One region of the Pseudomonas sp. B22129 genome, then DNA from elsewhere that is predicted to be linked to it. Evidence: predicted binding sites of a transcription regulator. Region 1 holds the regulator's gene; the other holds the start of a gene.

The links. Region 1 encodes FliA, which starts transcription of late flagellar genes. Its sites were predicted from a motif close to CTAAAGTTTNNNNNNNNNNNGCCGNTAA; they were not measured.
Region 2: AB4P94_RS30755 (methyl-accepting chemotaxis protein) is a predicted target of FliA. The motif match lies at 2,080-2,107, and genes of this name have one in related genera.

What each region holds. Positions count from the first base shown of each region.
Region 1 covers NZ_CP162592.1:3,330,161-3,335,485, reverse strand. The annotation lists gene AB4P94_RS15355 (chemotaxis protein CheA) at 1-1,547, opposite strand, end outside; gene AB4P94_RS15350 (protein phosphatase CheZ) at 1,559-2,347, opposite strand; gene AB4P94_RS15345 (chemotaxis response regulator CheY) at 2,366-2,740, opposite strand; gene fliA (RNA polymerase sigma factor FliA) at 2,909-3,649, opposite strand; gene fleN (flagellar synthesis regulator FleN) at 3,646-4,479, opposite strand; gene flhF (flagellar biosynthesis protein FlhF) at 4,584-5,325, opposite strand, start outside.
Region 2 covers NZ_CP162592.1:6,728,338-6,733,662, forward strand. The annotation lists gene AB4P94_RS30745 (PLP-dependent cysteine synthase family protein) at 1-603, opposite strand, end outside; gene nhaA (Na+/H+ antiporter NhaA) at 820-1,995, shown strand; gene AB4P94_RS30755 (methyl-accepting chemotaxis protein) at 2,173-3,795, shown strand; gene AB4P94_RS30760 (glycine zipper 2TM domain-containing protein) at 4,045-4,509, opposite strand; gene pdxH (pyridoxamine 5'-phosphate oxidase) at 4,777-5,325, opposite strand, start outside.

The DNA.
Region 1 (5,325 bases):
TTGACCGCGATATTGCGCAAAATTGCCGGGTCCATGCCTTTGCCGTCGTCAGTAATCGACAGCAGGATATGGTCGCCTTCTTGCTCGGCGGCCAGAATCACCTTGCCGTTGCGCGATTTGCCCGACGCTTCGCGTTCTTCCGGGGTTTCCACGCCGTGGTCGACGGCGTTGCGCACCAAGTGGACCAGCGGGTCGGCCAGGGCCTCGACCAGGTTTTTGTCGAGGTCGGTTTCTTCACCCACCAGTTCCAGGTTGATTTCTTTCTTGAGCTGGCGTGCCAGGTCGCGAACCAACCGTGGGAAGCGGCCGAAGACTTTCTTGATCGGCTGCATCCGGGTTTTCATCACCGCGGTTTGCAGGTCGGCGGTGACCACATCGAGGTTCGACACGGCCTTTTGCATGGCTTCGTCGCCGCTGTTCAGGCCCAGGCGCACCAGGCGGTTACGCACCAGCACCAGTTCGCCGACCATGTTCATGATGTCGTCCAGGCGTGCGGTATCAACGCGCACGGTGGTTTCGGCTTCACTGGCCGGTTTTTCGGCCACCGGTGCAGCAGCTGCACGCGCCGCAGCGGGGGCCGCAGCAGGTGCCGGGGCTGGCTTGGCGGCCACTGGCGCGGCGGCTTTGGCGGCGACCGGTGCTGGCGTGGCAACCGCAGCCGCCGGGGCCACTTCGGTGAACTTGCCTTTGCCGTGCAATTCGTCGAGCAGGGCTTCGAATTCGTGATCGGTGATCAACCCGTCGCCGGCAGGTGCAGGCGCAGAGCTGGCCGCCGGCGCGGCGGCGGTGGCTGCAACTTCCGGCAAGGCTTCGGCCACAAACGTGCCTTTGCCGTGCAGTTGGTCGAGCAATGCTTCGAATTCGTCGTCGGTAATGTCGGTGTTGGCCGAAGCGGCAGGCGCTTCGGTGGCTGCGGCAGGGGCCACGGCGTCAGCCGCGAACTGGCCTTTGCCATGCAGCTGGTCGAGCAGGGATTCAAATTCTGCGTCGGTAATGTCTTCGCTGGTCGGCGCAGCAACCGGCGCACGCGGCGCTTCAGCTTCGGCCTTGACCGCGCTGAGGGAGTTGAGCAGCTGTTCGAACTCGCTGTCGGTCACATCCGGCTCGGCTTCCACCACCGGCGCGGGGGCTGCAACGGCAACCGGCGTCGAGGTGTCGGCGGGTTCTGCCAGGCGCGCCAGGGCGGCCAGCAGTTCCGGGGTAGCCGCGGTGATCGGGGCACGTTCGCGCACTTCGCTGAACATGCCGTTGACTGCATCCAGTGCTTCGAGAATCACGTCCATCAATTCCGAATCAACGTGGCGCTCACCCTTGCGCAGGATGTCGAACACGTTCTCGGCGATGTGGCAGCACTCCACCAGCTCATGGAGCTGGAGGAAGCCGGCGCCCCCTTTTACAGTGTGAAAACCGCGAAAAATTGCATTGAGCAGGTTCGCATCATCCGGTCGGCTTTCCAGCTCGACCAGTTGCTCGGACAACTGCTCTAAAATTTCGCCGGCCTCTACAAGGAAATCCTGAAGGATTTCTTCATCGGCGCCGAAGCTCATGTGGGTGCTCCTTAGAAGCCTAAACTGGACAACAAATCGTCTACGTCGTCTTGCCCGGATACAACGTCTTCACGTTTATCGGCATGAATCTGCGGACCTTCACCCTTGGCGAGATGTTTTTTTGGATCTTTTTCCGAGAGGATCGCCGCGCGGTCATGTTCAATACCGGCAAAACGATCGACCTGGCCAGCCATGAGCACCAGTTTGAGCAAATTGCTTTCCACTTCGGTGACCAGTTGGGTCACGCGTTTGATCACCTGACCGGTGAGGTCCTGGTAATCCTGGGCCAGCAGAATGTCGTTGAGGTTGCTGGAAACCGTGCGGTTTTCCTGCTCGCTGCGCGACAGAAAACTGTCGACCCGACGCGCCAGCTCACGAAACTCTTCAGCGCCCACTTCCCGACGCATGAAGCGGCCCCAGTCAACACTCAGGGCCTGGGCTTCGTTGGCCATACCGTTGACCAGCGGCGTGGCGTTTTCCACCAGGTCCATGGTGCGGTTGGCCGCCGCTTCAGTCAGCCTGACCACATAGGACAGGCGTTCGGTCGCGTCGGTGATTTGCGAAATCTCTTCGGCCTGGGGCATATGCGGGTCAATCTGGAAATTGACGATCGCACTGTGCAGCTCGCGTGTGAGCTTGCCCACTTCCTGATACAGGCCGCGGTCACGGGTCTGGTTGAGCTCATGGATCAACTGCACCGCGTCGCCGAACTGGCCTTTTTCAAGGCTTTCAACCAACTGGTGAGCATGCTTTTTCAGGGTCGACTCAAAGTCTCCCTGTGACGTTTCGTTATGCTCCATAGCGCCCCCGTGGCAGCATCAATGACCGATGCGTTCGAAGATTTTTTCGATCTTCTCTTTCAGTGCCAGCGCCGTGAACGGCTTGACCACGTAACCGTTGACCCCGGCTTGGGCGGCTTCAATGATCTGTTCACGCTTGGCTTCAGCGGTCACCATCAGCACAGGCAGGCTGCGCAGCTTTTCATCCGCACGCACGTGGCGCAGCAGGTCGATACCGGTCATGCCCGGCATGTTCCAGTCGGTTACCAGAAAGTCGATGCTCCCGCTGTTGAGGATCGGAATCGCCGTAATGCCGTCATCCGCCTCGACCGTGTTGGTGAACCCAAGGTCACGCAACAGGTTTTTTATGATCCGCCGCATCGTTGAGAAGTCATCAACGATGAGGATTTTCATGTTCTTGTCCAATTCGACCTCCAAGCAGTCTTAAACGCGCCCAGCACCTGGACGCGCCATTTCAATCAACAGGCGTTACACAAAAAGGACTGCCCAGGGCACCACGGAACTGATCCGCGAAAACGTGAAGCCTTCGCGGTAGCGTCTGCAGTGTCCCCACACTGCCTGTCAGCGCGCGCGCCACTCTCCCAATCGTCCCCGCAAGCGGGCTGCGCACTGGCTATGCAGCTGGCTGACACGCGATTCGCTGACCCCCAGGACCTCACCGATTTCCTTGAGGTTCAGCTCTTCGTCGTAGTACAGCGCCAGCACCAGTCGCTCACGCTCCGGCAAATTGGCAATCGCCTCCGCCAACGCCCCCTGGAAACGTTCATCTTCCAGGTCGCGCGACGGTTCGAGATGTGCACTCGCGCCGTCCTCGTGCAGCCCTTCGTGTTCGCCGTCCTGCAACAGGTCGTCGAAACTGAACAGGCGGCTGCCCAAGGTATCGTTCAAAATCCCGTAGTAATCGTCGAGACTCAATTGGAGTTCGGCCGCAACTTCATGATCTTTAGCGTCACGGCCGGTTTTTGCTTCAATTGCGCGAATCGCGTCACTGACCATTCGCGTGTTGCGGTGTACCGAACGCGGCGCCCAATCCCCTTTACGCACTTCATCGAGCATCGCGCCACGGATGCGGATACCCGCATATGTCTCGAAACTCGCACCCTTGCTCGCGTCGTATTTGGTCGACACTTCGAGCAGGCCGATCATGCCGGCCTGGATCAGGTCTTCCACCTGCACGCTGGCGGGCAGGCGTGCCAGCAAGTGATAGGCAATGCGCTTGACCAGGGGCGCATAGCGCTCGATCAGTTCGCCCTGGCTGTCACGTGCCGACTTTTTGTAAAGGTTGTAGCCGCTGGATGTCATAGCACCGGTCCTGCGCTCGTCTGATGCACCAAACGCTCGACGAAAAACTCCAGATGCCCCCGCGGGTTGGCAGGCAACGGCCAGGTATCGACCTTCTGGGCAATGGCCTTGAACGCCAGTGCGCACTTCGAACGAGGGAACGCTTCATAGACCGCACGCTGCTTTTGCACGGCCTTGCGCACACACTCGTCATACGGAACTGCGCCGACGTATTGTAAGGCGACATCGAGGAAGCGATCCGTGACCTTGGTCAACTTGGCGAACAGGTTGCGCCCTTCCTGCGGGCTTTGGGCCATGTTGGCCAGCACACGGAAGCGGTTCATGCCGTAGTCACGGTTAAGCAGTTTGATCAGGGCGTAAGCGTCGGTGATCGAGGTGGGTTCATCGCACACCACCAGCAACACTTCCTGCGCCGCGCGCACGAAGCTGACCACGGACTCGCCGATCCCGGCGGCGGTGTCGATCACCAGCACGTCGAGGTTGTCGCCGATATCGCTGAATGCCTGAATCAGGCCGGCATGCTGCGCCGGGCTCAGGTGCACCATGCTCTGGGTGCCCGACGCCGCCGGCACGATGCGAATGCCGCCTGGCCCCTGCAGCAGCACATCGCGCAGCTCACAGCGGCCTTCGATCACATCGGCGAGGGTGTGTTTGGGTGTCAGCCCCAGCAAAACGTCGACGTTCGCCAACCCCAGGTCAGCATCCAGCAGCATGACGCGACGGCCAAGCTCTGCCAGGGCCAGGGACAAATTCACTGACACGTTAGTTTTCCCGACGCCACCTTTGCCGCCGGTCACCGCGATCACCTGTACGGGATGCATGCTGCCCATTTTATTTCTTTACCTTGTCTTGCTTAGACGCAGGCTACATGGCTTGGCCGCGTGAATCGCTTGCAGACCATCGATGTAGATACTTTTCACGGTGTTCACTGCCCTCAACCGACCCGTTTTGCCGGGTTGTGGTAAAGGTCCGCGAACATGTCAGCCATCGCTTCCTCGCTAGGCTCTTCTTGCATTTGCACACTGACGGCACGGCTGACCAACTGATGACGGCGCGGCAGATGCAGATCATCCGGAATCCGCGGGCCGTCAGTCAGGTAAGCAACCGGTAATTCATGGCTGATCGCCAGGCTCAACACTTCACCCAGGCTCGCGGTTTCGTCGAGCTTGGTCAGGATGCAACCGGCCAGGCCGCAGCGCTTGTAGCTGTGGTACGCAGCGGTAAGAACCTGTTTCTGGCTAGTGGTTGCAAGCACCAGGTAATTCTTTGATTTGATGCCACGCCCGGCCAGGCTTTCCAGTTGCATGCGCAAGGCCGGGTCGCTGGCTTGCAGGCCGGCGGTATCGATCAGCACCACGCGTTTGCGCAGCAGCGGGTCGAGGGCATTGGCCAGGGACTGGCCCGGGTCGACGTGGGTCACCGGCACGTTGAGGATACGGCCCAGGGTCTTGAGCTGTTCCTGAGCGCCGATGCGGTAGCTGTCCATGCTCACCAGCGCGATATTCTGCGCGCCGTATTTAAGCACGTAACGCGCGGCCAGCTTGGCCAGGGTGGTGGTCTTGCCCATGCCGGCGGGGCCGACCATGGCGATTACACCGCCCTCTTCCAGGGGTTCGATTTCCGGGGTGACGATCATGCGCGCCAAGTGGGCCAGCAGCATACGCCAGGCCTGGCGC
Region 2 (5,325 bases), 3.4 Mb from region 1:
ATAACGCCCCAGGGTCGCCGTGGTGCCGCCCGTGCCGGGGCTGGAAATCAGCCAGCTCGGCTCGGGGTAATGTTCGAAGCGCATCTGCTGGAAGATCGATTCGGCGATGTTGTTGTTCGCCCGCCAGTCGGTGGCGCGTTCGGCGTAGGTGAATTGGTCCAGGAAATGGCCACCCGTTTCCTTCGCCAGGCGCTCGGACTCGGCATAGATCTGCGTCGGGTCTTTAACCAAGTGGCTCTTGCCGCCGTAAAAGGCAATCTGGTCGATCTTTGCTTGAGAGGTCGTGGCCGGCATCACTGCAATGAAAGGCAGGCCGAGCAAGCGCGCAAAGTACGCCTCCGAAACGGCCGTAGAACCGCTGGACGCCTCGATGACAGGCGCCCCTGGCTTGAGCCAGCCGTTACACAGCGCGTAGAGGAACAGCGAACGGGCCAGTCGGTGCTTCAGGCTGCCGGTCGGATGGCTGGACTCGTCCTTGAAGTACAACTCGATACCCGGCAACCCCGGCAGTGGCAAAGGAATCAGGTGCGTGTCGGCGCTGCGCTGAAAATCCGCTTCGATGATACGAATGGCTTCGCGTGCCCAGGTACGGTGGTCGCTCATAAGGTGGATCTCTGAAGATTTCAGCCCCAATTTTAGGGGGTTTCCTACACTGCACACAGATACAGTGACGACTCAATTGGACACACAATTGCCAGGCTTTGGCATAACCCCAACCCACGTCGCTGCTTATAACAAATAAGAATATAACTTTTGTTTTAACAACTAACGGTACGGGTTAGGGTACCCACCTATTGAACCTGGATTGGAGAGCATCTCGTGCCTCTGCGTAGCACTTTCACCCGTTTCTTCCAGCTGGAGGCTGCCAGCGGTCTGTTGTTGATCGCCGCTGCCGCCTTGGCGCTGATCATCAATAATTCACCGTTGTCGCACCTGTACAACGCCTTTCTCGACACACCCGTAGTCGCACAGATCGGTGCCGTAAAAATCGCCAAGCCTGCGCTGCTGTGGATCAACGACGGCCTGATGGCCCTGTTCTTTCTGCTGATCGGCCTTGAGGTCAAGCGCGAGTTGCTTGATGGCCACCTGTCCAAACCGTCACAAGTGGTTTTGCCAGGCGCGGCGGCCATTGGAGGGATGGTCGTTCCAGCACTCATCTACTGGGCAATCAACAGGGACTTCCCCGCCGCACTCTCGGGCTGGGCGATTCCCATGGCCACCGACATTGCCTTTGCATTGGGCGTATTGGCCTTGCTGGGCAAGCGTGTGCCGGTGTCGCTGAAACTGTTCCTGATGACCCTCGCGATCATTGACGACCTCGGCGCAATCATCGTAATTGCGGTGTTCTACTCTACCGACCTCTCGGGCGCCGCCCTGGCAGGTGCAGGCGCGTGCCTGATTGCCTTGATCGCGATGAACCGCCTGGGTGTGATCAAGCTTGGGCCCTACCTGATCATCGGCCTGATCCTGTGGGTGTGTGTGCTCAAAAGCGGCGTACACGCAACGCTCGCCGGCGTGACCCTGGCGTTCTGCATCCCGCTGCGCACCAAAAATGCCGAGCCATCGCCACTGCTGACCCTGGAACACGCGCTGCATCCGTGGGTGGCCTACGGCATTCTGCCGCTGTTCGCCTTTGCCAACGCCGGCGTCTCGCTGGCCGGGGTCAGCCTCGACAGCTTCACCCACCACGTACCCATGGGCATCGCCGCCGGCCTGCTGATCGGCAAGACCGTCGGCGTATTCGGCCTGACCTGGATCGCGGTCAAAACCGGCCTCTCCGCGTTGCCGAGCGGTGCCAATTGGGGCCAGGTATTCGGGGTGGCCATCCTGTGCGGCATTGGCTTCACCATGAGCCTGTTTGTCGGCTCCCTGGCGTTTGTGCCGGGCGCCAGTGAATTTGCCGGCGAAGACCGGATGGGCATTCTGACCGGCTCGATCCTGGCGGCGTGCATCGGTTATGCAGTCACGGCGATGGCGAGTCGCAAGCACGCCTGATCCTCTGAAGCGCTCTGAAAACCCCAACCGGGTAACCGGTTGGGGTTTTTCTTTTTGCGCAGCTCAGGTTTCATCATCAGCCACCTAAAGACTTGCCCCCTCCCGCCGACTATCTGTTGTGGCGATCTCACTGCCCGCACTTGCTCCCCAACGCGTTTCAGCCCGAGCGACAAGCCCATGTTCCTGAGAAATATAAGAATCGCGGCCAGAGCCTTCATCGGCTTCGCTGCTATTGCGTCGCTGAGTGTGTTTCTCGGCCTGTTTGCCCTCAAACAGATTGGCGAAGTCCAGTCCCAGGCAACCGACATTCAGAACAACTGGATGCAGCGTGTGCGGTTGCTGGCCCTGGCGAATGCCTCGCTCGACCGTTTCCGCCTGGGCGAAATGGCGCACATCCTGTCCTCAAGCGATGCGGATATGCAGACCTACGAAGATAAATCTGCCGGGCGCTTGAAAGCCGTCAAGGAGCAATTGGGCCAATACGCCGCGCTACTGCGCACATCGGAGGAAAAGTCCCGGCTTGAAGTGTTCAACCAGAGCCTTGATGGGTACGCGAAAAACCACACCGAGATGCTCAAGCGCTCACGCTCAGGCGACAAGGCCGGCGCCCGCGACTTTCTCAACAGCATCCGGGAAAGCTATGAGCAGATGACCAAGAACTTCGACCAGTTGATCGACCTCGCCAACAAAGGCGCAGAACAGGCCGGGCGCACGTCCGAAAACGCTTACCGGCATGCGGTAAACGGTATTGCGATCGTTATCCTGCTGGTGAGTGCCGGCACCGTGTTGGTGGCGTGGCTGCTGACCCGCAGTATCACCGGGCCAATCAATGAAGCCGTACAAGTGGCCGAAACCATTGCCAAAGGTGACCTGACCCACCCGATCAATCCCACAGGCAACGACGAAGCCACGCGCTTGCTTCGGGCCCAGGAAACCATGCGTAACAACCTGGTGCAGACCCTGCGGCAAATCACCGGTTCATCCAGCCAATTGGCCGCTGCGGCCGAAGAACTGAATGCCGTGACTGCCGAGGGTAGCCGCGACCTGCAACAGCAGCACGGAGAAATCCAGCAGGCCGCCACCGCCGTCACCGAGATGACCACGGCGATTGAAGACGTCGCGCGCAATGCGGCATCGACTTCCGACCTGTCCCAAGAGTCACGCAGTATTGCGTTGAAAGGTCAGCAACGCATGGTTGAGGCGCTGAACTCAATCCAGGCGCTGACCCGTGGGGTTGAAGTCAGCTCCGGGCAAGTCGGTGGCCTCGCCGAGCAGGCCAAAGGGATCGGCAAGGTGCTTGATGTGATTCGTACGATTGCCGAGCAAACCAACCTGCTGGCGTTGAACGCCGCCATCGAAGCGGCCCGCGCCGGTGAAGCCGGGCGCGGTTTCGCCGTGGTCGCCGACGAGGTTCGCGCCCTCGCCCATCGCACCGCTCAATCGACCCAGGAAATCGAGCAGATGATCGGCAGCATCCAGACCAACACCGCCAGCACCGTCAACACCATGCTCGACAGCAGCACCATGACCCGGCAAACCCTGGGGCTGGCCGAACTGGCGCAACAGGCACTGGCGGATATCCTGGCGGCCAACGACGAGATCAACGACCGCAACCTGGTGATCACCACCGCAGCGGCTGAGCAGGCTGATGTTGCCCGGGCAGTGGATCGCAATTTGCTGAATATTCAGCAGTTGTCGATTCAATCGGCTGAAGGTTCAACGCAAACGACGGCTGCTTCGCAATCACTGGCCAGCCTGGCGCATGAGTTGAATACGATGGTGAAACACTTTCAGGTTTGAACTGACGCTTGGAGGGGCTAGCGCAACCTTGTGGCGAGGGAGCTTGCTCCCGCTGGGCCGCGAAGCGGTCCCGTCTCTTTGTTTACAAAGCCTGGGACTGCTGCGCAGTCCAACGGGAGCAAGCGCCCTCGCCACAGGTACAGCGTTCGCCCTTAACTGACTGGCATTAGGGCAAGCCCGCTCGCCTCTAAAACCAAAAACCCCCAACCAGTCACCCGGTTGGGGGTTTTGTGTTGCTACAACCGACGCTTAACGGGTAACGCGGCTGGTACCGTTGACGGTCATGATGCGTACGCGGTCGCCAATGCGGAAGATTTCGTTCTCTTCAACCGCCTGGACGTAGGCGCGCATGCTGCCGTCGTCTTCGCGAACGGTGATTTCCACGCCTTGGGTACGGGTCAGGCCTTCTTCGGTGGCCGAACCCAGCAGGCCACCGGCTACCGCGCCGATCACTGCGGTCACGATGCTGCCACGGCCGCCGCCGATGGCGCTGCCGCCAACGCCGCCGATGACTGCGCCCGCAGCGCCGCCGATTGGGGTTTTGGTGCCTTCGATCTTCACGGGGCGCAGGGACTCGATGGTGCCCATGCGAACGGTTTGTACACGACGCGCCTCGTCACGGGAGTACGAGTCGCCGGTCAGACTCGAGGCGCAGCCACCCAACAGCAACGACAGGGTGGTAAAGCAGGCAACTAGTAAAACGGACTTACGCATAGCATCAACTCCAAAGGACAGGTATTCATTAGACGCTGCGGCTTGGCGCCTGTCACGGCAAGCCAGGCAGAAAATTGCTTTCATTCAGCCTTAGTACAGACTGCCAGTACCAGAAAACTCGACGAACGGTAGCACTCGACGTGTTCGAAAGAATGTCATGGACCCACTCGGCAGTGTAGTCGTCACGCAGCCGCGCACGCCCCGAGACGCTTGAGTAAAACGTCGGAGCGGCACGCAATATTCCTGGAAGGTGACGAAAGGCGAAGCTCAGGGCGCCAGGCGTTCGCGCGTCCACTCGCCCGCTTCAAGGCGATAGTTGAGGCGGTCATGCAGGCGGCTGGCGCGGCCTTGCCAGAACTCGATGCGCTCTGGCAGCAAGCGATAACCACCCCAATGCTCGGGGCAATCGGGCTGGGTATCACTGAAACGCTGCTCGGTGGCCTTGAGCAGGTCGTGCAGCTCTTCGCGGTCACGAATGACCTTGCTCTGCGGCGACGCCCAAGCGCCCAGACGACTGCCCAGCGGGCGTACCTGATAATAAGCATTCGACTCTTGCGGCGTGACCTTGACCACCCGGCCTTCGATGCGCACCTGGCGCTCAAGGGTCGGCCAGAAGAAGGTCATGGCCGCAAACGGCCGCGCCGCAAGCTGTTCGCCCTTGGCACTCTGATAGTTGGTGAAGAAGGTAAAACCCTGTGCATCCAGGCCCTTGAGCAACAGGATGCGGCAGTGCGGGCGACCTTCCTGGTCGACCGTGGCCAGCGTCATGGCATTCGCCTCCACCGGTGGCTGTTCGGTTTTCACCGCATCGCCAAA